4 regions of the Sphingobium sp. MP9-4 genome follow, and region 3 is predicted to be linked to each of the others. Evidence: predicted binding sites of a transcription regulator. Region 3 holds the regulator's gene; each other region holds the start of a gene.
What was found. Region 3 encodes LexA, which represses DNA repair genes until DNA is damaged. Its sites were predicted from a motif close to GTTCCNCNCTTGTTCT; they were not measured.
Positions count from the first base shown of each region.

Region 1: a site for LexA is predicted at 2,933-2,948, ahead of A0U87_RS27145 (DUF6771 family protein). Genes of this name have one in related genera too.
Region 2: a site for LexA is predicted at 2,213-2,228, ahead of A0U87_RS16420 (MmcB family DNA repair protein). Genes of this name have one in related genera too.
Region 4: a site for LexA is predicted at 2,375-2,390, ahead of recA (recombinase RecA). Genes of this name have one in related genera too.

Region 1 is NZ_LUFI01000093.1:93,457-98,986, forward strand. It holds gene A0U87_RS24600 (HupE/UreJ family protein) at 1-385, shown strand, start outside; gene A0U87_RS24605 (hypothetical protein) at 382-972, shown strand; gene A0U87_RS24610 (DUF6488 family protein) at 1,003-1,326, shown strand; gene A0U87_RS24615 (hypothetical protein) at 1,548-2,402, shown strand; gene A0U87_RS27145 (DUF6771 family protein) at 2,728-2,919, opposite strand; gene A0U87_RS24625 (hypothetical protein) at 3,069-3,359, opposite strand; gene A0U87_RS24630 (hypothetical protein) at 3,467-4,432, opposite strand; gene A0U87_RS24635 (hypothetical protein) at 4,937-5,155, opposite strand; gene A0U87_RS24640 (hypothetical protein) at 5,408-5,530, shown strand, end outside.
Region 2 is NZ_LUFI01000049.1:118,058-123,587, forward strand. It holds gene A0U87_RS16400 (PTS sugar transporter subunit IIA) at 22-489, shown strand; gene A0U87_RS16405 (PaaI family thioesterase) at 476-946, shown strand; gene A0U87_RS16410 (DUF1491 family protein) at 939-1,289, shown strand; gene A0U87_RS16415 (cell wall hydrolase) at 1,465-2,136, shown strand; gene A0U87_RS16420 (MmcB family DNA repair protein) at 2,240-2,746, shown strand; gene A0U87_RS16425 (hypothetical protein) at 2,791-3,270, shown strand; gene A0U87_RS16430 (ankyrin repeat domain-containing protein) at 3,317-3,955, opposite strand; gene A0U87_RS16435 (SCO family protein) at 4,000-4,653, shown strand; gene A0U87_RS16440 (YcgN family cysteine cluster protein) at 4,657-5,082, shown strand; gene A0U87_RS16445 (SprT family zinc-dependent metalloprotease) at 5,063-5,530, shown strand, end outside.
Region 3 is NZ_LUFI01000039.1:29,550-35,079, forward strand. It holds gene gltX (glutamate--tRNA ligase) at 1-960, opposite strand, end outside; partial or broken gene A0U87_RS13675 (ComEC/Rec2 family competence protein) at 1,157-3,118, shown strand; gene lexA (transcriptional repressor LexA) at 3,121-3,798, opposite strand; gene glp (gephyrin-like molybdotransferase Glp) at 3,903-5,087, opposite strand; gene moaC (cyclic pyranopterin monophosphate synthase MoaC) at 5,084-5,530, opposite strand, start outside.
Region 4 is NZ_LUFI01000032.1:17,309-22,838, reverse strand. It holds gene A0U87_RS10490 (methyl-accepting chemotaxis protein) at 1-778, shown strand, start outside; gene A0U87_RS10485 (hypothetical protein) at 867-1,052, shown strand; gene recA (recombinase RecA) at 1,230-2,300, opposite strand; gene A0U87_RS10475 (response regulator) at 2,413-2,769, opposite strand; gene A0U87_RS10470 (ATP-binding protein) at 2,854-5,238, opposite strand; gene A0U87_RS10465 (DUF2062 domain-containing protein) at 5,322-5,530, opposite strand, start outside.

The sequences.
Region 1 (5,530 bases), on a different contig from region 3:
TCTTGTCGATGCGATCATCGGCTTGTCGGTCGTTTACAAGGCGCTCGACAATCTCGGTGCGTTTCAGCGTTGGTTCGGGTTCCAGCCGAATACGAAGGCGGCCGTGCTGATCTTTGGCTTCTTTCATGGCTTCGGCCTGGCGACGAAGCTGCAGGACTTCGCGCTATCGTCTGATGGCCTGATCACCAATCTCATCGCTTTCAACGTCGGCGTCGAGATGGGCCAGATCCTGGCTCTGTCGGCCATCCTCATCATCATGGGATATTGGCGGCGCACGCGCAGCTTCGCCAAACATGCCTTCACCGCGAACGTCGTGCTGATGACCGCCGGCTTCGTTCTCACCGGCTATCAACTCGCCGGCCTGTACCTTGGAGATCCCTCATGACCCGACCCCACTCGCCCATGCCGGGCGAACTGCCCACCCTTGGCCAACTGAATCGGGCTACACTCATCGCCTTTGGCGCTGCTGCGGTGATCCTGGTGACGACCGTGCTGCCTGCGGAATATGGCGTCGATCCGACAGGCGTCGGCGGCGCTCTCGGTCTCACTCCGATGGGCGAGATGAAGCAGGCTGAGCATGATGCCGCGCCAGTGGCGTCGTCCGCACAGGCTACGCCAATGGCGTCCAAGCCGGCCGTGGCTGCCCCGGGTGAACCGGTCCAGGTCGTCATTACGCTCAAGCCCAACGAAGGGCGCGAGATTAAGGCAGTAATGACCGCCGGCAGCGCGATGCGCTACGCTTGGAAAACCGATGGCGCGAAGATCCGCTACGAATTGCATGGCGAGGAATTCAACGCGGCTGAAGGCGAATACACCAGCTACGAGAAGGGCACGTCGGCCGGTGAAAGCGGATCTTTCACAGCCCCCTTCGACGGTACGCATGGCTGGTACTGGAAGAACAAGACCAGCGAGCCTGTCACCATCACTGCATCTGCGACCGGTGGCTTTTCCGCCTTCGCAGCCAAGCCCTGACCCAACTCATAATGAGAGAAGGAAAATCTGATGCGTAAATTCATTATCGCAGCTGCCGTTGTTCTCGCTCCCGTGTCCCCGGTGATGGCGCATGGCAATCATGATGAAGAAGAGCAGGATCGTCCTGTTCAGCAGGTGGCGAAGGACAATGTCATCAAGCTCATCACCAAGGGCACATTGCCGGCGAGCTGGTCAAAGGCGAAGTTCGTAGAAACGAAGTCGCGTACCGTTCAGGGCGCCCGTCAGGATGTGGTGATCTTCCGCAACGACGCTGAACCGGAAGCTCGCAAGCTGTTGTACGTTGCGTTGAAGCCGGACGGCACCTTCGTTTCGGCGAACCATAAGCTGAAGTGAGAAGTGATGGGCGCGGTCGATTGGCCGCGCCCATATTTCTGTCGTCATGAAAATCCGACGGCAACGGTATCCAGCAGGAAGTCGGATCTTCTGATCAAGCCCGGAATTGAACCGTTGGAGCCCTGCGACCATCGGCGGCACCTTTTAGAGATCGATTTCAGCGGACGGCATGTCCATATCTCTCTTATTGCGCACGCTCATCGCTAGGGAAATTATGCCGAATGAGACAGACTAAGTCGTTTCAACGCGAATGGATTGTTTCAATCCTGGTTATGACATTCGCGCTAACGCTTGCCATCGGGATTGGTTTTCTGGCGGGTCATTATATCCCGTCGGCTTCTGACGATATGTCGGAGATCTGTCGAAATTTGCCAAAGAAAGGACCGATGGCGGATTGTATCGCTCTGCGTTCAGCAGTTGCTACTGAGCAGGCGACATTGACAGCGCAATGGAGTCTGCTGATCGCGGTTGGCTCGCTTTGCGCTAGCAGCGCGGCGCTGTTGGGATTGATCAGCGCCTTCAAACAAGGGCAGCGCACGATCGGGATAGCCACCGATGCGAACCGCATAGCTATGGAATATGGGCGGGCGCAGGCCCGCGCATATGTCGTGGTTCAGTCGGTGGAGGCAAAGCTTAGTGAGCTGGGCGATCTGACTGCCAAGGTAACTTTCCAGAATTCTGGCGCATCGCCTGCGCGCCGGTTACGCTGGCTATACAACGCACATATTGTCGCTGTTTATGGCGATAACACTCAGCGCGGCATGATGCTTGGCGATGAACCAGACCTGGAAAGATCTCACTGGCGGCAGGACATACCTTCGGCGGATTCCTGGACATCATCTCCGCTTGGATTGCGTTCTCAGGATGGCGTTGCGGCCCTGCTCGAGAAGGCTACCTTTATCGCGATCACGATAAAGGTTGTGGCAGATTTTCAGGACGTGTTCGGCGAAACACACCGGGAAATCGCCTGTTTTGAAGGACGGGTAAATCCCAGTGAGCGAGACGCGTCATACACAGCGCTACATAGTGCGCATGACAACGCATTGGACGACAAAACAGAATCCCCTGCAGCTTGATCTGCTGCCAGGCACTTGCGAATTTCGCCACTAATCGCGCAGGCGCCGAACCAGCCGTTTCCAGCTTGCTTCACTGTTCATCCAGTTAGGCCGGTCCGGTTGTCGAGGCGTTGGAGCAAATCGTTCAGGCTGTCCCCGACAGAGCGTGCAGCGCAGGTGCGATCCGACGGTTTCCATAGCGGTGTTCCAGCAATGCGCGAGGAACCAGCGGTTGAGTTTGTCAGCATCGATTACTCCTGAGTGGCCGCATCTGCAGATGATGAAAAGATTGACGTTTCGGTGGGCATAATCGCCGAGGTTCCGCAGGGGGACGTTCGCCCCCACGTCAGAGGGGAAGGGTCATCTGCCTGCGATCAAAGTGAGGCGGCTGACGTTCCATGGCCACGATAATTGTTTGGGCCAGTTCTACAGCGGCTTGCTCCCGCAACCGTTCGTTCGGCGCCGTCAGTGCCACTCGTGCCCACCCAGGGGCGTTCAGAAGGCTCTGCGCGAGCCAGAGAGAATCGGGCTGTGTCATGTCCGGCAATATGCGAACAAAAAGAGAACATAGCAAGAGCCTGTTCTTCGGCTAACGAAGTTGATGGATGGGCTTGGACTAGCCGAAAGGGGGGGCGGTCCCTCATCCCGGTGCGGCGACAGGTTACGCTGAGGACGTGCCTATTCCTGTCAGTCGTCGGAAAGGAGAGACGCGAAGCCGTGGATCGTGAATGGCATGGCGGCGTCAGGCACCTTCGCCTCACCTGGAACCTCATGCATGAGTAGCAGCATGCCCTCATGTGGAAGATAGGCGCAGCCAAATCCCTTCTCCCGTCGCTGTTGCGCGGCTTCGAGAACGGCTGCGCGGTAGGCGTCATGAGCCTTATTTCCGACATGCAGCTTGGTTAGATCGATGAAGCCCAGTGCATCGCCATTCGGGCCCTCTTCGCTGACGCCGAAGATCATGGTTTCATCGGGCATTTCGAATCCTCATTTCATTACGCGAACATTAGCGAAGTGTGTTTCCAAGCATGACGACGTCGGCGCGCGGGGCCTCAATGATCATCTGGTCGCGCGCCATTGCGCCTTTAATCGCGGCCTCGACCGCGAGGCATAGCAAAGCTGTGCTGTTCGCTTGCATCTGGATCTGTGCGGCCTTTCGGCTTGATGGCTAATTCGAACTTGATGTCGCTCGCCTGCGAAGCGATCCCGCGAGTAACTGCCTCAGATAGGTAGGTTCCCTCCGCATCGCCCCCGGTGATTTCAGATTCCCGATCGAGGCCATTGGGCACCGGCTCTGGCGCTTGAGAAGCAAGGCGTTCCAACCGCGCATCTAATGCTGCGGCGCCAGGGCCACCGGCTCGCGCTAAAGTAGCCCCTAAATCGATCCCGGCTCGATGGAATTCTGACACTCGCTCATAACGGCCGACGGCTGCCATCGTGATGTCCTTTTGACCCAGGCCGTCCTTTTCCAGTGTTCGGATGCCCATGCTGGATACGAGCTCCTGAGCGGGCTTGGCGATCGCCATGCCTCGGCTGACGCTTAGGACTCCGCCTCGGCCGATCAGTTCGAGGCCACGCGCCTCTTCCTGAGTGGCGACGTCGTAGAGGATCATCCGGGCTTTTTCATTTGGCGAGAGGGCCCCATTCGCCGCCTCGTAGATTTCCGCACGGACAAAGGCGCGTTCGGTCGCCGCAAACCGGTGCTCGTTGAGAGGCATCCCGGCATCGCCAAGGGTCAGGACCGCGCGTTCAAGGGCTGGATCAACAGCGATCGTATCGTCGCGGTAGCGAAGCTTGTCCTGAACGGTCCGAATTTCAGCGGCGGCGCGGACCAACTCAGCAAGCGTCAAAGTCCGGAAAGGGCGATACTCTTCCGCCTGAGGGCCGGTGGCCATCTCCAGCCGCGCCAAATCGAACGCTTCAACGCCGGAAGCCGCGGCTGTCTTCGCCGCAGCGCCTATGGCAGCCGTCGTGGCATTCTGTTGTTCCTTCGGCATCGCGTGCCGTTCAGGCGCATCAGACAGCCATTCCTCAATTACTCTGAAGTCCATTGTAATGCTTCCCTGCAAGACCGGGAGTAATTGTCTCAGACCGATTGGGCAAATTCCAGACCCCCTTCAGCACAGGTTGCATTGGATATGGAACAGGCCGCTTCGAATCCTCCGGAAAGCGGCTTATGCGCCGCAGTTATCGGCGGCGTTGGATTGAACCGATGGGATGACCAGGCTAGTCCAATGGGGGACTATTCTTGATGGACTTCAGCGCTTCCGAGGCAAGATAGAGTTCGTCTTGGGCTGCCTCCCATTCACAGCGGGCTTCATCCCAGCGCCGCTTAGCGATGAGCAGGCGATCTTGCGCTTCCTGTTGTTTATTCCGTGTACGGGTGCGTTCCCTCGTTCGGCTCAGCGGCAACCGATAGACGTCGTTGTCGGTCAGCTTTCGACCGCACGACTTTGGGCTATGTTGATTGCGTATGTGGGCCCATGATCCTTGCAGCTTGTGGACGGAATTGCCGCAGCGCTTGCAAAACCATTCGCGCTCAATGCGATCGGCCCTCACAGCAGCACTCCGATCATCAGGCCGACGAGCATCCATGCGAGGCCGGTCATGACTTGCACGGGATCGCGCCAGTATGCGCGTTCAATTATGGCGGAGCTGCCGCTGGCCACATCCCTGAGATCGTCGCGACACCCGGGATAGGGATATTCCTCATCCAGATGGTTTGCCAGACGTTCGAACGCGGCTTTCTTGTCGGGGGGAATATTCCCGGGCATGCTTTCCTCAATCGCTATCGACTATACGATAGTAATCGTCGGATTTCCCGGCGAGACCCTCGTTGAGCTTTTGCACTGGTTTGCAACAGGACCGCGGGTTCGGATTTGCGGCGGTCAGGCATCGCACCTGGGCGGTGGACGCAGCTGTCACATGCACCCTGCATGGGATATTATCGGCACCGACGCAGGAACGTCGCAGGCGGGCTGAACATTTCTAAAATGGACCGGGATCCACGGAAGGGATGGAGCGGCATGATTATCACCCTCTCTGACCTTTTAGCGGGAATCCGAGAGCGCAAGGCTGCCTTGGGTATCATCGATACCCCAGAGCGTACCGATGCCATGCGCAATAGCGGATCGCGCCGAACAGCGCGC
Region 2 (5,530 bases), on a different contig from region 3:
TCGGCTGCCCCCGGAAGTAAAATGGTGCATTTCAACGATATTGTCTCGCCGGACGCGCTGGCCACCGAGGTGACTGTGAACGGCAAGAAGATGCTGTTCCAGAAGATCGCGGCTCTGGCGGCGCAATCCTATGGCGTCGATGCCGAAGCGGCCGCCGACGCGCTGCTGGAGCGCGAGCGTCTGGGCTCCACCGGCTTCGGTGGCGGCGTTGCCATTCCCCATGCCAAGCTGCCGGGCCTCGACCGCATGTGCGGCGTGGTCGTGCTGCTCGATCCGCCGGCGCCGTTCGACGCGGTCGATGATGCGCCGGTCGATGTCGTGTTCGCGCTGCTGTCGCCGCAGGACAGCGGTGCCGAGCATTTGAAGACGCTGGCGCGCGTATCCCGCTATCTGCGCGACGAGGCGCAGGTGACGCGCCTGCGCGGTGCCAAGTCGGCCGAGGCGCTGCACGCGCTGCTGGCCGGTGGTGAGGCGCGTGACGCCGCCTGAGGCCGCTGCGCTCGCCAGTGGCGAGGCGGCGCATTTTCGCGCGCTGGAGCATCTCTATAACAGCGCGCCGATCAACGACCTGTTCCTGTCGAACCTGCGCGTGCCGGAACCCGGCCGGTCGGTGATCGATTTCGAGGTCGACGAGCGGCATTTCCATGCCGCCGGCGCGGTGCATGGCACCGTCTATTTCAAGATGCTGGACGATGCGGCCTTCTATGCCGCCAACAGCCTGGTCAGCGATCGTTTCCTGCTGACCACTGCCTTCAACCTGCTGTTTACCCGGCCGATCGGCCCCGGAAAGCTGCGCGCCGAGGGACGTTGGATCAGCGGCAAGCGCCGCGTCTATGTCGCCGAGGCGAGCATTCTCGATTCGGACGGGGAAGAAGTGGGCCGGGGCACCGGCACCTTCATGCGATCGCAGATTCCGCTGTCATCGCTGCCGGGATATCATGGCTGAGGAGAGTCCGGCCGCGCGGCTGACCAGCGCGATGCTGGTCGGCGCGCTGGTGAAGCGGGTGAATGCCGCCGGCGGCTTTGCCATGATATTGGCCAAGGGCGACGAGATGAGCGGTGTCATCCTGGTCCAGGTGATGGACAAGGGACGGGAATCCGCAATTCTCGAACGGGTATCGAACTTTCGCGGCGGCCATGCATTGATGCGCTGTGGACCCCCTGCGGAAGAGGGGCCGGAGGCGTTCGCCGCCTATGCCGAACGCCGACGCAGATCGGACCCCGACCTGTGGCTGGTCGAGCTTGATATCGCGGATGCGGAACGGTTCGCCGCTGAAACGATCTGCTGATCGTTGACTCCTTGCACGCGCGCGGGCAATGGCGGCCGACGCTGAACGCGCAGGTTGCCTGCATTCGTCCATGGGGGGCGGGCCGGTAAACACGCAGACGGGGGGCGGCCGAACGTCACAGAATATCGGTTACAATCGACGTTTCTGGCCAATAACCGCACGATTTTGAGCAATAATGAGTTTTCGTCTGAAGGCCGCGATCATCGCGGCATTTACGCTGTCGGCCGCTGCGGCTGTTACGGCGTCGGACATGTCGAGCGCCAGCGAGGCCTCCCTGTCCACGGTTTCTCTTCCGGAAACCGCTGCGCTGACTAGCGCACCCACGGCCGGCATCAAGCCCGCCGTCGTTTTCGCTGCGCCGCAGGAAGTCGCGCAGTCGCTGGATTCCGGCCCCAAGGCTGGCAGCAATTTTTCGACCGATATCGAGCCCAAGGCCGAGACCCTGGCAGCCCTGGTTGATGCGCAAGGCGCTCCCGAGGATGTCGAAGGCGACATGAAGTGCCTGGCCGGTGCGGTCTATTTCGAATCCAAGGGTGAAACGCTGGAGGGCCAGCTGGCCGTTGCCCGCGTCATCATCAACCGCGCCAAGTCGGGCCGCTTCGCCAGCAGCCTGTGCGGTGTCATCTATCAGCCGAGCCAGTTCAGCTTCGTGCGTGGTCACGGCATGCCGCCGATCAACATCGCCAGCGATTCCTGGCGCCAGGCCGTCGCGATCGCGCAGATCGCCCTGGACGACAGCTGGGACAGCCAGGCCGAAGGCGCACTGTTCTTCCATGCCCGCCGCGTGTCGCCGGGCTGGGGCAAGACCAAGCTGGCGTCGATCGACAATCACGTCTTCTATCGCTGATCCGCGCTCACCGCGCGACAGTGACGCCCTTTTGAAGGCCGGTTCGGACCCCATGTCCGAATCGGTCTTTTCTTTTGTTCCCTTTCTGTTCTAGTCTGGTGCCATGACCATCCAAGACGCCGCCCAAGACGCCGATCGCTGTTCACCGCTGACCGACGGGACCGCGCTGGCGGTTGCGCGCGGGACGCTGCGCCTGTTTCATCGCCATGACATGAACGGCATATTGGAAGTGCCGCTGCCCAATGGCCGGCGGGCCGATATCATGGCGATCGACAGCGCCGGGCGCCTGACCATCGTCGAGATCAAGTGCAGCCGGGCGGACCTGCTGGGCGACATGAAATGGCCGGATTATTTCGACTATTGCGACCGCTATTTCTGGGCGGTGCCATCGGGCTTCGACACCAGCCTGTTCGACAGCGAGGCGCTGTGGCCGGCCCGCACCGGCCTGATCGTCGCCGACCAATATGATGCCGAACTGGTGCGGGCCGCGCCGTTCGAGCCGCTGGCTGCCGCTCGGCGCAAGGCAGAGACGCTGCGCTTCGCCCGCCGCGCCGCCCGCCGCCTGTCGGCGCTGGCCGACCCGGATTATGCGGCGGAACTGGGCTGGTGAGGCCTCTGCTTGGCAACCATGCGCGGCCATGTAATGTTTGCGGGATGGGCAAGAATTATGAGCCGGCGTCCGATTTTCTGAAGGACATCATCGCAGAAGAGATTCCGCTGTCGGAGACTGGCTTCGGAGCGATTAACCTGCAGCGCCTGATTGCTTTTACGCAGGATGAAAATGCGACCAACCGGGATTGGGCGACATTGTTGTTGGCCCAAACGGCGTTGGATACGCCCGATGTTCGGACGGCCTTGCTGAGGGCCTTTGATGACGAAGACATCTACGTCAGTGCAGAGGCGCTATTGGGGGTGGCTGAACGAGATCGCCATCTCGCACTGCCTCTAGCGCGGCAAGCGCTTCAAAGAGACTTCGCCCCAATGGCCGTTTTCGAAGCGGTCACAATAATTGCTGATGCGTCTCTTACCGATTTGATGCGGCCATGGGTCGAACCATCGGGGCAAGATTGGCTGGATGATTGTGCGCAGACCGCATTGAACGCCTGCATTGGTAAAGGCGATATCGTGAATTAATCGAACGACCCGGCAGCTTTCGGCGCCGGGTCATAAGTTGGATGTTTCAAAAGACCGGACCCTGGACCGGGCCCTTGGGCGCGGCGGCGTTGGTCTTGGCGGAATCGAGCGCTTCGACCAGGCCGGGGGTGCGGCTGTCGCGCTCGGCATAGTCGCGGGCGGACATGCCAGCGATCGTGTCGCGCTTGTCCGCATTGGCGCCCTGCGCCACCAGCAGGCGGACCAGGCCGATGTCGCGCAGCTGCACCGCGCGGATCAACGCGGTCTCGCCGCTGCCATTGGCCTTGTCGACCTGGGCGCCGCGGGCGAGCAACAGGCGCACGCCTTCTTCGAACCGGTTTTGCACGGCGAGCAACAGCGGCGTGGTGCCATTATTGTCGGCCAGGTTCGGATTGGCGCCCTTTGACAGCATGAAGTTGAGCCATGTCGTGTCGCGGCGGCCGATGACGATGTGCAGTGCGGTTTCGCCGGTGGTGACGTCACGGCTGTTGATCACGGTCGAACCCGGCTTCTGCAGCATCTCGGTCGCCTTGTCGCCGTCAGCGTCCTTCACCGCCTTGAGGAAGTTGTAATTGTTGGAAAACTGGGCCTGGGCCGCAACCGGGGCCATCAGTGCCAGGGTGATGGCGGCAGGCCGCGCCAGAAACAGCCAGGTGGAAAGTCCGCTCTTCATCCCAATCTTCATCGTCGCGCGCCCCGTTCGATTTGCAAATCGGCCCATAGCAAGGCATGGCAGGCGACACCATGAACAAAGCGCTGATCTCGCTCGCCCTGCCGTTTCTGGCTTTGCTGACGGCATGCAATATGGGGGGTGGCGGCAACGCATCAAGCGGCGAGAGCGAGCAGGGCAATCTGGTCGGTGCGCGCATCGGCGCGCCCTTCACCCTGACCGACCAGGACGGCAAGACCGTCCATTGGGACGATTATAAGGGCCAGTATCGGATCGTCTATTTCGGCTACACCTATTGCCCGGATGTCTGCCCGGTCGATCTGCAGCGGATCATGCAGGCGTTCAGCGCCTTCGAGAAGGCAGCGCCGGCCCGAGCCGCCAAGGTGCAGCCGATCTTCATCAGCGTCGACCCCAAGCGGGACACGCCGGCGGTGCTGAAAACCTATGTCGCGGCCTTCCACCCGCGCCTCGTCGGCCTGACCGGCACGCCGGAACAGATCGCGAAGGTGGCCAAGGACTTCGTCGTCCTCTACAATGCGGAAAAGCCGGAAGGGGCGAGCGACTATCTGGTCAGCCACAGCCGCACGCCCTATCTGTTCGGGCCGGACGGCAAGCCGATCGCGCTGGTGCCGGTGGATGATCCGGGCACGCCGGACGTGGACGAGGGCGCACCCGATATCGTGCGCGCCTTTCTCGAAAAATGGGTCAAGTGACATTTGGACTTCTGGGACAAGCCCCTCGACAAGCTGAACCGCGCCGAATGGGAAGCGCTGTGCGACGGTTGCGGCAAATGCTGCCTGCACAAGGCGGAAGATGAGGACACGGGCCGCATCTATCCGACCAATGTCGCCTGCCGCCTGCTCGACCGGCATAGCGGCCAATGCACCAACTATCCCGACCGGCGGCGGTTCGTGCCCGATTGCGTGCGACTGACCCCGGCCAAGGTGAAGCAGATCAGTTGGCTGCCGCGCACCTGTGCCTATCGGCTGCGCGAGGCAGGGCTGCCGCTGCCGGACTGGCATTATCTGGTCTGCGGCGATCGCGAGGCGGTGCATCGGGCCAAGGAATCCGTACGCGGCTGGACCGTGGCGGAGGCCGATGCCGGCGATTGGGAACATCATCTTGTCGACCGAGAGCTCTGAGGCAGAAATCCTGATCGATGGCGTCGCCATGCCGGTGCGGGTGCGCCGGTCCGCGCGAGCGCGCGCCTACAAGCTGACGATCGACGGGTTGCGCGGCGAATTACGGCTGTCCTTGCCGGCGCGGGCGAACCTCAAGCGCGCGCTGGGCTGGGCGCAGGGGCATGAGGATTGGGTTCGGGCGCAAATGGCGGTGACGCCGGCGGTGACGCTGCTGGGCGATGGCGCGACCTTTCCGCTGGAGGGGCGCGAGGTGCGCATCTGCTGGATCGCGGGGGCTACCCGCACGATCCGGCTGGAGGGCGACCGGCTGATCCTGGGTGGGGCGGCGGAATCGGTCGGTGCGCGGGTGCTGCGCTGGCTGAGGACACGGGCCAAGGCGGTGCTGGAGGCGGAGACGCTGGCGATGGCGCAGGATCATGGCCTGATCGTCGCCTCGGTCGGCACCGGC
Region 3 (5,530 bases):
ATTTTCCAGCTTCTTGATGTCGAAGCGCGAGGGCGAACGGCCGACGCCGTCGATATCGAACAGTTCGATGGCGCGCTCGATCGAGATGATCTCCTCGTCGCCATGGCCCCAGCCCAGGCGCAGCAGATAGTTGAGTACCGCTTCGGGCAGCATCCCCATCTCGTCGCGATAGGCGTCGACGCCGAGCGCACCGTGGCGCTTCGACAGCTTTGCGCCGTCCGACCCGTGGATCAGCGGGATATGGCCATAGACCGGCTCTTCCCAGCCCATCGCCTTGATAATGGCCAGCTGACGGAAGGCGTTGTTGAGATGGTCGTCGCCGCGGATGACATGGGTGACGCCCATGTCATGGTCGTCGACCACGACGGCCAGCATATAGGTGGGGGTGCCGTCCGACCGGAGCAGGATCATGTCGTCCAGCTCGGCATTCTGCACCACGACGCGGCCCTGGACCGCATCCTCGATGACCGTTTCACCGGTCCGAGGGGCCTTGATACGGATGACGAAGGGGGCGCCTTCGGGCGCTTCCTCCGGCGAACGGTCGCGCCAGCGGCCATCATAGCGCATCGGCTGCTTGGCGGCGCGCTGCTGTTCACGCAGCTCGGCCAGCTCTTCCTGCGTCGCATAGCAGCGATAGGCATGGCCATTGGCGAGCAGCTGGTTGGCGACCTCGGCATGGCGCGGGGTACGCTCGAACTGGAACACGGCCGGCTCATCGCCGCCCAGGTTCAGCCATTCCAGACCGTCGAAGATGGCTGCCACGGCTTCCTCGGTGGAGCGGGCGCGATCGGTATCCTCGATGCGGAGCAGGAACTTGCCGCCATGATGGCGCGCGAACAGCCAGTTGAACAGCGCGGTGCGGGCGCCGCCAATATGCAGGAAGCCCGTTGGCGACGGGGCGAAACGGGTCACCACCTGCTTGTTCAATCCCGTTGCACTTGCCGTCATATTCGCTGACATTCTTCCTGCCTGATCCATGGATGCGACGCCCCCTAGCATGGCTTTTGAGCCACGACAAACGTCCGTTGGGCGCAGGACGGTGCGTATTGCGCACAATGGATTTGCGCGGATCGAACAATGGCTGGAGGTGGAGCGCGAACAGCTCGCCTTGTGGGTGCCGGTGGCGCTGGGCGCGGGCATTGCCGGCTGATTCGTACTGCCGGGACCGGCACACTGGCTGGCCAGTTGCTGCGCGGCGCTGGGGCTGGCCTGTCTGGCGCTGTTGCTGCCGGTGGGCGCGCGATTGCGGCATATGCTGGTGGCGGGCGGCTTGCTGGCTTGTGTTGGTTGCCTGCTGGTCTGGGGCAAGGCGACATGGCTGGGTCAGCCGCCGCTCGCCCGTCCCATATTCGTACAGGTGACGGGGACGGTGACGGCGGTGGCCAAGCTGCCGGCGCAACAGATGGTGCGCGTGGGGCTGCGGCCGATCGAGGCGCCAGCGCTGCCCGCGGCGATCCGAGTGAATATCGCGGAGGCGGATGTGCCCGAAGGACTGGGTAAGGGGGCGGTGCTGCGCTTTCGCGTGCGCCTGATGCCGCCCGCGCCGCCGAGCGTGCCGGGGGCGTTCGATTTCGCGCGGCGTGCTTATTTCCAGGGGATCGGGGCGACCGGGCGGGCGCTGGCGCCGATCGAAATGGTGGAGCAGGCGCGCGAGGGGCCGACGCTGCGGGCGCGACTGTTCGATCATATCGGCGGGCAGGTGGCGGGCGCACCGGCGGGGATTGCGGTGGCGCTGGCGACCGGCGATCAGGGCGCGATTGCCGAAGCGGATGCCGAGGCGATGCGGCGCAGTGGCCTTGCCCATCTTCTGTCGATCAGCGGGCTGCATGTGACGGCGCTGATCGGGGCGGTGATATTCCTGCTGTTGCGCCTGCTGGCGCTGATCCCGCGCGCGGCGCTGGACTGGCCGCTGATGCTGATCGCGGCGGCCGGGGGCGCGCTGGCGGGGATCGGCTATACGCTGCTGACGGGCGCGGAGGTGCCGACGGTGCGATCCTGCATCGCGGCGCTGCTGGTGCTGGGCGGGCTGGCGCTGGGGCGCGAGGCGATCACCTTGCGGCTGGTGGCGACCGGGGCGCTGGTGGTGCTGGTCTTCTGGCCGGAGGCGCTGATCGGGCCGAGCTTCCAGATGAGCTTTGCTGCCGTGGTCGCGCTGGTGGCGCTGGGCGAGCATCGGTGGTTCAAGGCGTTCGCGATGGCGCGGGACGAGCCTTGGTTGCGCAAGGCCGGGCGGACGGTGGCGGCGATGCTGATGACGGGCCTTGCCATCGAACTGGTGCTGGCGCCGATCGCCCTTTTCCATTTTCACAAGGCAGGTTTGCTGGGTGCGGTGGCCAACCTGATCGCGATCCCGCTCACCACCTTCGTCATCATGCCGCTGGAGGCGCTGGCGCTGGGCTTCGATCTGGTCGGGCTGGGCGCGCCCTTCTGGTGGCTCACGACCAAGGCGATCGCGCTGTTGCTGGCGGTGGCGCATGGCGTGGCGGCCAGCCCGATGGCGGTGATGCTGGCGCCGGCGGTGCCGGGCTGGATTTTCGGGATCATTGTCGTTGGTGGTCTGTGGTGCTTGCTGTGGCGCAGTCACTGGCGCTGGCTGGGGTTGGGGCCAATCGCAATCGGCCTGATCGGCATCGCGCTGCTGGCGCCGCCCGACATCGTTGTAACCGGCGACGGACAACATGTCGCGGTGCGAACACCGACGGGGACGATGGCGCTGCTGCGCGAGGGCGTGGGCGATTATGTCCGCGACGTGCTGAGCGAGAGCGCGGGCTATGACGGGACGCTGGAGGCGATCGCGAAGATGCCGCAGGCGCGCTGTTCGACCGATCTGTGCGCGGTGACATTGCCACGGGACGGGCGCGACTGGCATTTGCTGGTGACGCGCAATGCGATGCTGGTCGACCGGCCGATATTGGAGCGGGATTGCGCGGCGGCCGATATCGTCATCAGCGACCGGGGCCTGCCCTGGTGGTGCCGGCCGCGCTGGATGAAGATCGACCGCCGGCTGCTGTCACGCTCCGGCGGCCTGTCGATTGGCCTTGAAAGCGGCAAAGTTCACACCGTCCATCGGCCCGGAGACGCGCATCCGTGGATCGTGCGCCGCCGGCCCCGAACGGCCGGTCAGTTGTAGCGGCGCAGCAGGCCGGCGAGCTTGCCCTGGATGCGGACCTGGCGCGGATCGTAGATTTGCGGTTCATAGGCGGCATTGGCGGGATCGAGCCGGACCCGGCTGCCTTCGCGGCGGAAATATTTGAGCGTCGCTTCGGCGTCGTCGATCAGGGCGACGACGATCTGGCCTTCGCGCGCGACTTCGGTGCGCTGGATCAGCGCGAAGTCGCCGTCGAGAATGCCGGCCTCCATCATCGAGTCCCCCGACACTTCGAGCGCATAATGATCGCCCGAGCCGAGCAAGGCGGCGGGGACGGAGAGCATGGTATGGCTTTCCATCGCCTCGATCGGGACGCCGGCAGCGATGCGGCCGTGCAGCGGGATTTCGATCACGTCATTGGCGGCGGTCGGCAGCAGCACGGCCGGAGCCGACACCTTGGGCGTCGGAATGGCCGGCGCGGGCGCGCGGTGCATCGCGTCGGGCAGCTTGAGCACTTCGAGCGCGCGGGCACGGTTGGGCAGGCGGCGGATGAAGCCGCGTTCCTCCAGCGCATTGATCAGCCGGTGGATGCCGGACTTGGAGCGCAGGTCGAGCGCGTCCTTCATCTCCTCGAACGAAGGGGACACGCCGCCTTCTTCCAGCCGGGTCTGAATGAAGCTCAGCAATTCCTGCTGCTTGGGCGTCAACATCGGCGGTCCTCCATGGAACGAATGAAGAACGCATAGGAAACGGAAAGGGGCAAGTCAAGCGCGTTAAGCCATGCGCCGCTTTTGCCGGTCAGGCGGTCAGATAGTCAGGCGGTCAGGGGGATGATGTCGACCATGTCGCCGGCAATGGCGGGGGCTGAACCGGCCGGGCGGCGGATCAGACAGTCGGCCAGCGCCATGGCGGCTGTAGCGGCGCTGTCCTGCGCGGTGACCGAGACGATGCCGTCGGCGCCGCGATAGGCGCGCAGATAATCGTCGCGTTCCGCCGTCGCGCCGAGTGGGGCGGCAAGGCGGGCCTGCACGACCGGCGGCAGCGGCGCGCGCGATCCGGCGAGATGGCGGACCAGCGGGCAGAGGAAGAGGGTGCCGGTGACGAAAGCGGAGACCGGATTGCCCGGCAGGCCGAGGAAGGTGGCGTTCCCCAGGCGCCCGGCCATCAGCGGTTTGCCCGGCCGCATCGCGATCTTGTAGAAATCGAGCGTGCCGCCGGCGGCCGCAAAGGCGGGGCGGACATAGTCATGGTCGCCGACCGAGGCGCCGCCGGTCGAGACGATGATGTCGGCCTGTGCCGCCTGTTCCAGCGCCTGCGTCATGGCGCCAAGATCGTCAGGCACGATGCCGAGGTCGATCACGTCGCAGGGCAGGGCGGCGAGCAGGGCGGCCAACATCGGCGCGTTGGACGAGGGGAGATATCCCGGCGGCGTCGGCGCGCCGGGGGGGACAAGCTCATTGCCGGTCGAGAGCAGGGCGATGCGCGGCCGAGCACCGACGGGCAGACTGCCATGGCCGCCCAGCACCGCAAGCGCGATCCGGCCCGGCGTGAGGCGGCTGCCGGCGCTGACCAGCGGCGTGCCGGCGCGGAAGTCTGAGCCGAGCAGGCGGACATGCCTGCCGGACGTCAATATGCCGTCATGCGCGGTCAGTGTGTCGCCATCGCGCGTGGCATTTTCCTGGATCAATATGGCGTCGGCGCCGGCCGGCAAGGGCGCGCCGGTGAAGATGCGGCAGGCCTGGCCCGGTTGCAGGGCCGGGATATTGGTGTCGCCCGCGCTGCTGGTGGCGACCAGTTGCCACGGCCCGGCGCCTTCGGATGCGCGCACGGCATAGCCGTCCATCGCGGAAAGATCGGCCCAGGGCTGGTTACGGAGTGCGCTGATGTCGGTGGCGAGCCAGCGACCGGCACAGGCGGCGACGGGCACATATTCGGCTGGCAACGGATCGGCGAGGGCAAGGAGCCGCGCCTGCGCGTCCGCGACCGGCATCAGGCTCATCGGTCGCTGCTCTCCGGCGCGGACCAGTCGCCCGACTTGCCGCCGCGCTTGGCGAGCAGGCGAACATCGCCGATTATCATGCCCTTATCGAGCGCCTTGGCCATGTCATAGACGGTGAGCAAGGCGGCGGTCGCGGCGGTCAGCGCCTCCATCTCCACCCCGGTCTGGCCAGCGGTGCGCGCGGTTGCGGTGACGGTGACGCCGTCATCGTGGAGAGTAAAGTCGATGGTGACGGCGCTCAGCGGGATCGGATGGCAGAGCGGGATCAGTTCGGCGGTGCGCTTGGCCGCCATGATGCCGGCGACGCGGGCCACGGCCAGCACATCCCCCTTCTTGACGAGGCCGGCGGCGATCGCCTGCGCAGCGTCGGCCGCCATGGTGATGCGGCCGGCGGCCACCGCCTCGCGCGCGCTCACGGCCTTGGCCGAGACATCGACCATGCG
Region 4 (5,530 bases), on a different contig from region 3:
CGGCATGGCCGACATGCTGTCGGCGCGCGCTGAACAGGCGGTGGAGCGGGCGTCGGGCAATGGCGAGGCGGCGGCCGGCATGGCGGTCGCGGCGGAGCAGACTGCCGACAGCCTGCACGGCATCGCCAGCGGCGGGCAGGAACTGGGCGGGCTGTTCCAGGCGATGGAAAGCCAGGTGCGCGCGGCGGGCGAGGCGATCCGCGCGGCGGTGGCGCAGACGCAGGTCGGGGCCGAGCAGACGGCGGCGCTGCGCGTCGAGGCGGACGGGATCGGCGCGGTCATCACCCTGATCGACGATATTGCGCGGGCGACCAGCATGCTGGCGCTCAATGCCAGCATCGAGGCGGCACGGGCCGGCGAGGCGGGGCAGGGCTTTGCCGTGGTGGCGCGCGAGGTGAAGACGCTGGCGAGCCAGACGCGCGAGGCGGCGGCCGAGATCGGCCAGCGCATCGGCCATGTCCGGCTGGCGGTGGAGACGGTGGCGCAGGGCCATCTGCACATGGACGCGGCGATGGCGACCGCGAATGAGGTGTCGGCATCGGTCTTTTCGGCGGTGGCGCGCCATGGCGCCTTCAGCCGGTCGATCGCCGCCAGCCTGTCGGAAGCCGGATCGTCGAGCGACCATATCCGCCAGAGTGCGCGCCAGATCAGCGACAATGCAAGCGCGGCGGCGGCGGGCGCCCATGATATCGGCGTTGCGGCGGGGCAACTGGCGACGGTCGCGCACCGGCTGGATGATCGGGCGAGCCGGTTCCTACAGGCGATCCAGGCAGGCTGAACCGCACAAAGCCTCTGGTAACGGCGCAAAAAGCAGCTAGTCTTGCACCCAATGGGTCCGGCACGGGCCGAAAATGGGAGAGAAGATCATGCTTGTCATGTTCGTCGGCGTCGATCGCACCGAAACCGCGGTCAACCCTACCCAGGTGACCTTCGTCTCATCCGTGACCGACGGCACCCGCATCCGCTTTGGCGAAGGCCGCAGCGTCACCGTGACCGAACCGATCGCCGAGGTGCTGGATTCGCTCAACCGCGCCCTGCGGCCGCACGAATAGCGGTCTTTTCCCTCTTCCCCTCCGTTGCGCCTGCATGGCGACAGCCCTGTCGCGCGCCCGGCAGGTAAAAGGCCCGCCGCGCCATCGCGCGACGGGCCTTTTCAGAGCGTGAAGCCAGAGGTGGACGAAAGGCAGGATCAAGCGCCCGGTTGATCCGGTCGGGCGCGGTCGTCCTGCTTAGTCGTCATCCCCCGCTTCGGGTCCGGCCATCATCCCTTCGGCGACTTCCTCGGTCTTGCCGCGGATCGCCTTTTCCAGGCGGTCTGCCATTTCGGGATTTTCCTTGAGGAAGGTCTTGGCGTTTTCGCGACCTTGGCCGATGCGGACCGAGTCATAGGAGAACCAGGAGCCCGACTTCTCGACCAGCCCGGCCTTGACGCCGATGTCGAGCATCTCGCCGATCTTGGAAATGCCCTCGCCATACATGATGTCGAACTCGACCTGCTTGAAGGGCGGGGCGACCTTGTTCTTCACCACCTTCACGCGGGTCGCGTTGCCGACGATATCGTCGCGATCCTTGATCTGGCCGGTGCGACGGATGTCGAGACGGACCGAGGCGTAGAATTTGAGCGCGTTGCCGCCGGTGGTGGTTTCCGGATTGCCGTACATCACGCCGATCTTCATGCGCACCTGGTTGATGAAGATCACCATGCACTTGGAGCGGGCGATCGACCCGGTCAGCTTGCGCAGCGCCTGGCTCATGAGACGCGCCTGCAGGCCGACATGGCTGTCGCCCATCTCGCCCTCGATCTCGGCACGCGGCACCAGCGCGGCGACCGAGTCGACGACGAGGATGTCGATGGCGTTGGAGCGGACCAGCGTGTCGACGATTTCCAGCGCCTGTTCGCCGGTGTCGGGCTGCGACACGATCAGTTCGTCAATGTCGACGCCCAGCTTCTTGGCATAGATGGGGTCGAGCGCATGTTCCGCGTCGACGAAGGCAGCGGTGCCGCCGGCCTTCTGGGCTTCGGCGATCGCATGCAGCGTCAGCGTGGTCTTGCCCGAGCTTTCCGGGCCATAAATCTCGATGATGCGGCCCTTGGGCAGGCCGCCGATGCCGAGCGCGATGTCGAGGCCGAGCGAGCCGGTCGAGATCGATTCAATCTCGATCTTCTCGCGGCTGCCGAGCTTCATCGCGCTGCCCTTGCCGAAGGCGCGATCAATCTGGGCGAGCGCCGCCTCCAATGCTTTCTGTCTGTCCATTGTGCCTGTCTTCTTGGAATCGATGAGTGAGAGCATAGCGGTCATCGGCCTATCCCCTGTCAAGCGGATCGCGTCGAGTCACTCGGCGCCTGCCAATGATGTATCCTGTTTGTTCCTGTGGAACAAGAGGGGAACGGAAATTTCCTATCCTGCCTATTCAGTCGGCGAGAATCTTCTCCAGCGCGCGTTCCACGGTACCGATGGTGAAGGGCTTGGCGAGCGTCGGGCGATCGGCATGGCCCTGCGGCAGATCATCCGCCATGCCGCCGGTGGCGAACAGGAAGGGGATCGACTGCTGCGCCAATATGTCGGCGACCGGCCAGCTTTTTTCACCCTGGAGATTGCAGTCGAGCAGGGCGGCGTCGAACCCGCCCTCGCGCGCCAGGGCGCACGCCTCGTCCACCGACGCGGCGGTCGCGTGGAGGCGATAACCGAGCGCGTCGAGATAATCTTCCAGCATCATGCCGATCATCGCTTCATCCTCGACGATGAGGATGGACTTGCCGTCAGCCATGCGCCCTTGTCCCTTGTGCTTGCTTCCCATCGCTAGCCAAAGGGGCAGGCGATGCCCAGCATAATCGTTTGCCGGCGGCCAAGTTCATTCCGCCGCCGGTCGCATCGCCAGCGCGTCGCGCGCCGCTTCGGCCAACTGATTGACGGAAAAGGGCTTGGGCAGGAAGGCGACATTGGCGATGTCGATCGACTTGCGCAGTTGCTCCTCGGCATAGCCGGACATGAACAGCACGGGGAGGTCGGGGAAACTGCGTCGCGCCTGCGCCACCATGGCCGGGCCATCCATATTGGGCATCACCACGTCGGAGATCAGCAGGTCGATCTTCTCGCCGCCGCCCAGCACTTCCAACCCCTGTTCGCCGTCGCTGGCGGTCAGCACCTTGTAGCCCTGGCGGGTGAGGGCGCGTTCGGCCACGGCGCGGACCATATCCTCATCCTCGACCAGCAGAACCGTGCCGGTGCCCCAGGTTTCGCTGCGCTTGATCGGCGTCTTGGGCTTGGCCTGCTCGATGTCGCCGCCGGCATAGACCGGCAGATAGATGACGAAGCTGGCGCCCCGGCCCAGCTCGGATTCGGCGAAGATATAGCCGCCCGACTGCTTGACGATGCCATAGACGGTGGAAAGGCCAAGGCCCGTGCCCTTGCCCAGTTCCTTGGTGGTGAAGAAGGGCTCGAAGATCTTGGACAAGATGTCGGGCGGGATGCCCAGCCCCGTGTCGGACACGCGCAACGCGGTATAGTCGCTGATCGGCAGAATTTGCTGCCGCATCTCGCGCACGCGGTTCGCCGGCACGCCATAGGTCTGGATATTGAGCGTGCCGCCTTCGGGCATGGCATCGCGGGCATTGACCGCCAGGTTGATGATGACCTGTTCCAGCTGGCCGGGGTCGGCACGCACTGCGCCGAGGTTGCGGCCATGGCTGACGTCGAGCTTCACATTCTCGCCGAGCAGCCGCTTCAGCAGGTTGGAGACGTCGGCGACGATGTCGGGCAGCTGCAATATCTGGGGGCGCAGCGTCTGCTGGCGCGAGAAGGCGAGGAGCTGGCGGGTGAGGCCCGCCGCGCGATTGCTGTTCGACTTGATCTGGGTGATGTCGTCATAGTCGCTGTCGCCCGGCGTATGGCGCATCAGCATCAGGTCGCAATGGCCGATGATGGCGGTCAGGATATTGTTGAAGTCATGGGCGACGCCGCCGGCCAGCTGGCCGATCGCCTGCATCTTGGTCGCCTGCGCGACCTGACGCTTGAGCTTCGATTCCTCGCTATTATCCTTGAGGCTGAGCAGCACGGCGGCCTCGCCCAGGCCGCGCACGCCGGCAAGGCTGAGCGCGATCGGTTCCTCGGGCTGTTCGCGCATGCGCACGGCGATGTCGCCCGACATTTGCGGGCCGACGGCAAAGCGGCGTACTGCATCGGCCACCGCCGCCTGATCCTCGCGCACGACAAGGTCGCCGGGATAGCTGGGCGTTTCGGCATCCTTGATGCCGGCGGCGCGGGCGAACGCCTTGTTGACGAACAGCACCCGGCCGTCGCGGTCGGCCATGGCGAGGCCGAAGGGCAGCAGCGAGAGCAGGGTTTCGATATAGGAAAGGGCGGAGGTGCCGCCGCCGCCGGCCGGCTCGTCGATCAGCAGCAGCAGCATCGGGCCGTCCTGCGCGCCATTCTGGACGCCGCCCGGCTGCGACGCACGGCGCAGCGGCACCTGGAGCAGGCGCAGCGGCAGGCCGCCGCTTTCCTCGCGCGCCAGGAACAGCCGGCCCTTGTCATCGACCCGCATATGGGCGGCGAAATCGCGGCCGGTGATGTTGGCGTCGATCCGTCCGGCGGCGCGCAGCAGGAAGGCACCGTTGGCGGCGCGGATGCGGCCCTCGCCGCCGATCATCACCGCCATGATGCCGGCTTCGCCCAGTTGCCGTCCGGCTTCGCCCGTCAGCACGCGATGGACATCGTCGAGCGCGCTGGGCTGGCGCATCGGGGTGAAGCGCCAGAGCAGATAATCTTCGGAGCGACCGGTGCGGGTGATGTCGACGTCGAGGCGCAGGGTCGCATGGGCGATCGCCTCCACCTTGGCCTCGCCATCGCGCCAAGCGGCGCGGGCGGCGGCGGTCAAGCTCTCGATCAGCGAGGCATCGGCATTGACGGCCGGGGGCGAGGGGTAGCCGGGGAACCATTCGCCGAACAGGTCGCTCGCGCAGACCAGCCGGCCGGCGCGGTCGGTGACGGCGATCGCCATGCTGGAGGCGTCGGCGGCGGCGCGCGCCACGGTCCAGTCGGGCACGGCATCACTGGCGGACAGCGGCGGGGGGTAGAGGCGGCGATACCAGGCGAGCAGCGCGGCGATGGTGATGACCGTGGCGGCAAAGCCGGCGGCCAGCGCCCAGTCGCCAATGGCATAGAGGACGATCGCGGCGGAGGCGGCCGCGGCGAGCGCGAGCAGGGGCACGAAGCTGCGCGACGGGGCCTGCCCCATCCACGCCTCATCATCCCTATTTACCCGCGCGACCATCGGCGCCGTCCCCTTAAGCCCTTACAATGGAACCATGACGCCACGGATCAGATCCGGGCGATCTCTTCCAATGCGCTGCTTTCGGTGCGCTTGCCAATCCTCAATTTGCGCGCCTGCCACTTGCGCCCCATGCGTCGGCGCCAGAACCAGTCGGCGCCGACATAGCCGAGCACCGCGCTGGCGAGCGAGATGAGGAACAGGCCGAGCAGCATGGCCGGGGCGGCTTCGGAAAAGAGCCAGGCGCACCATTGGCCGA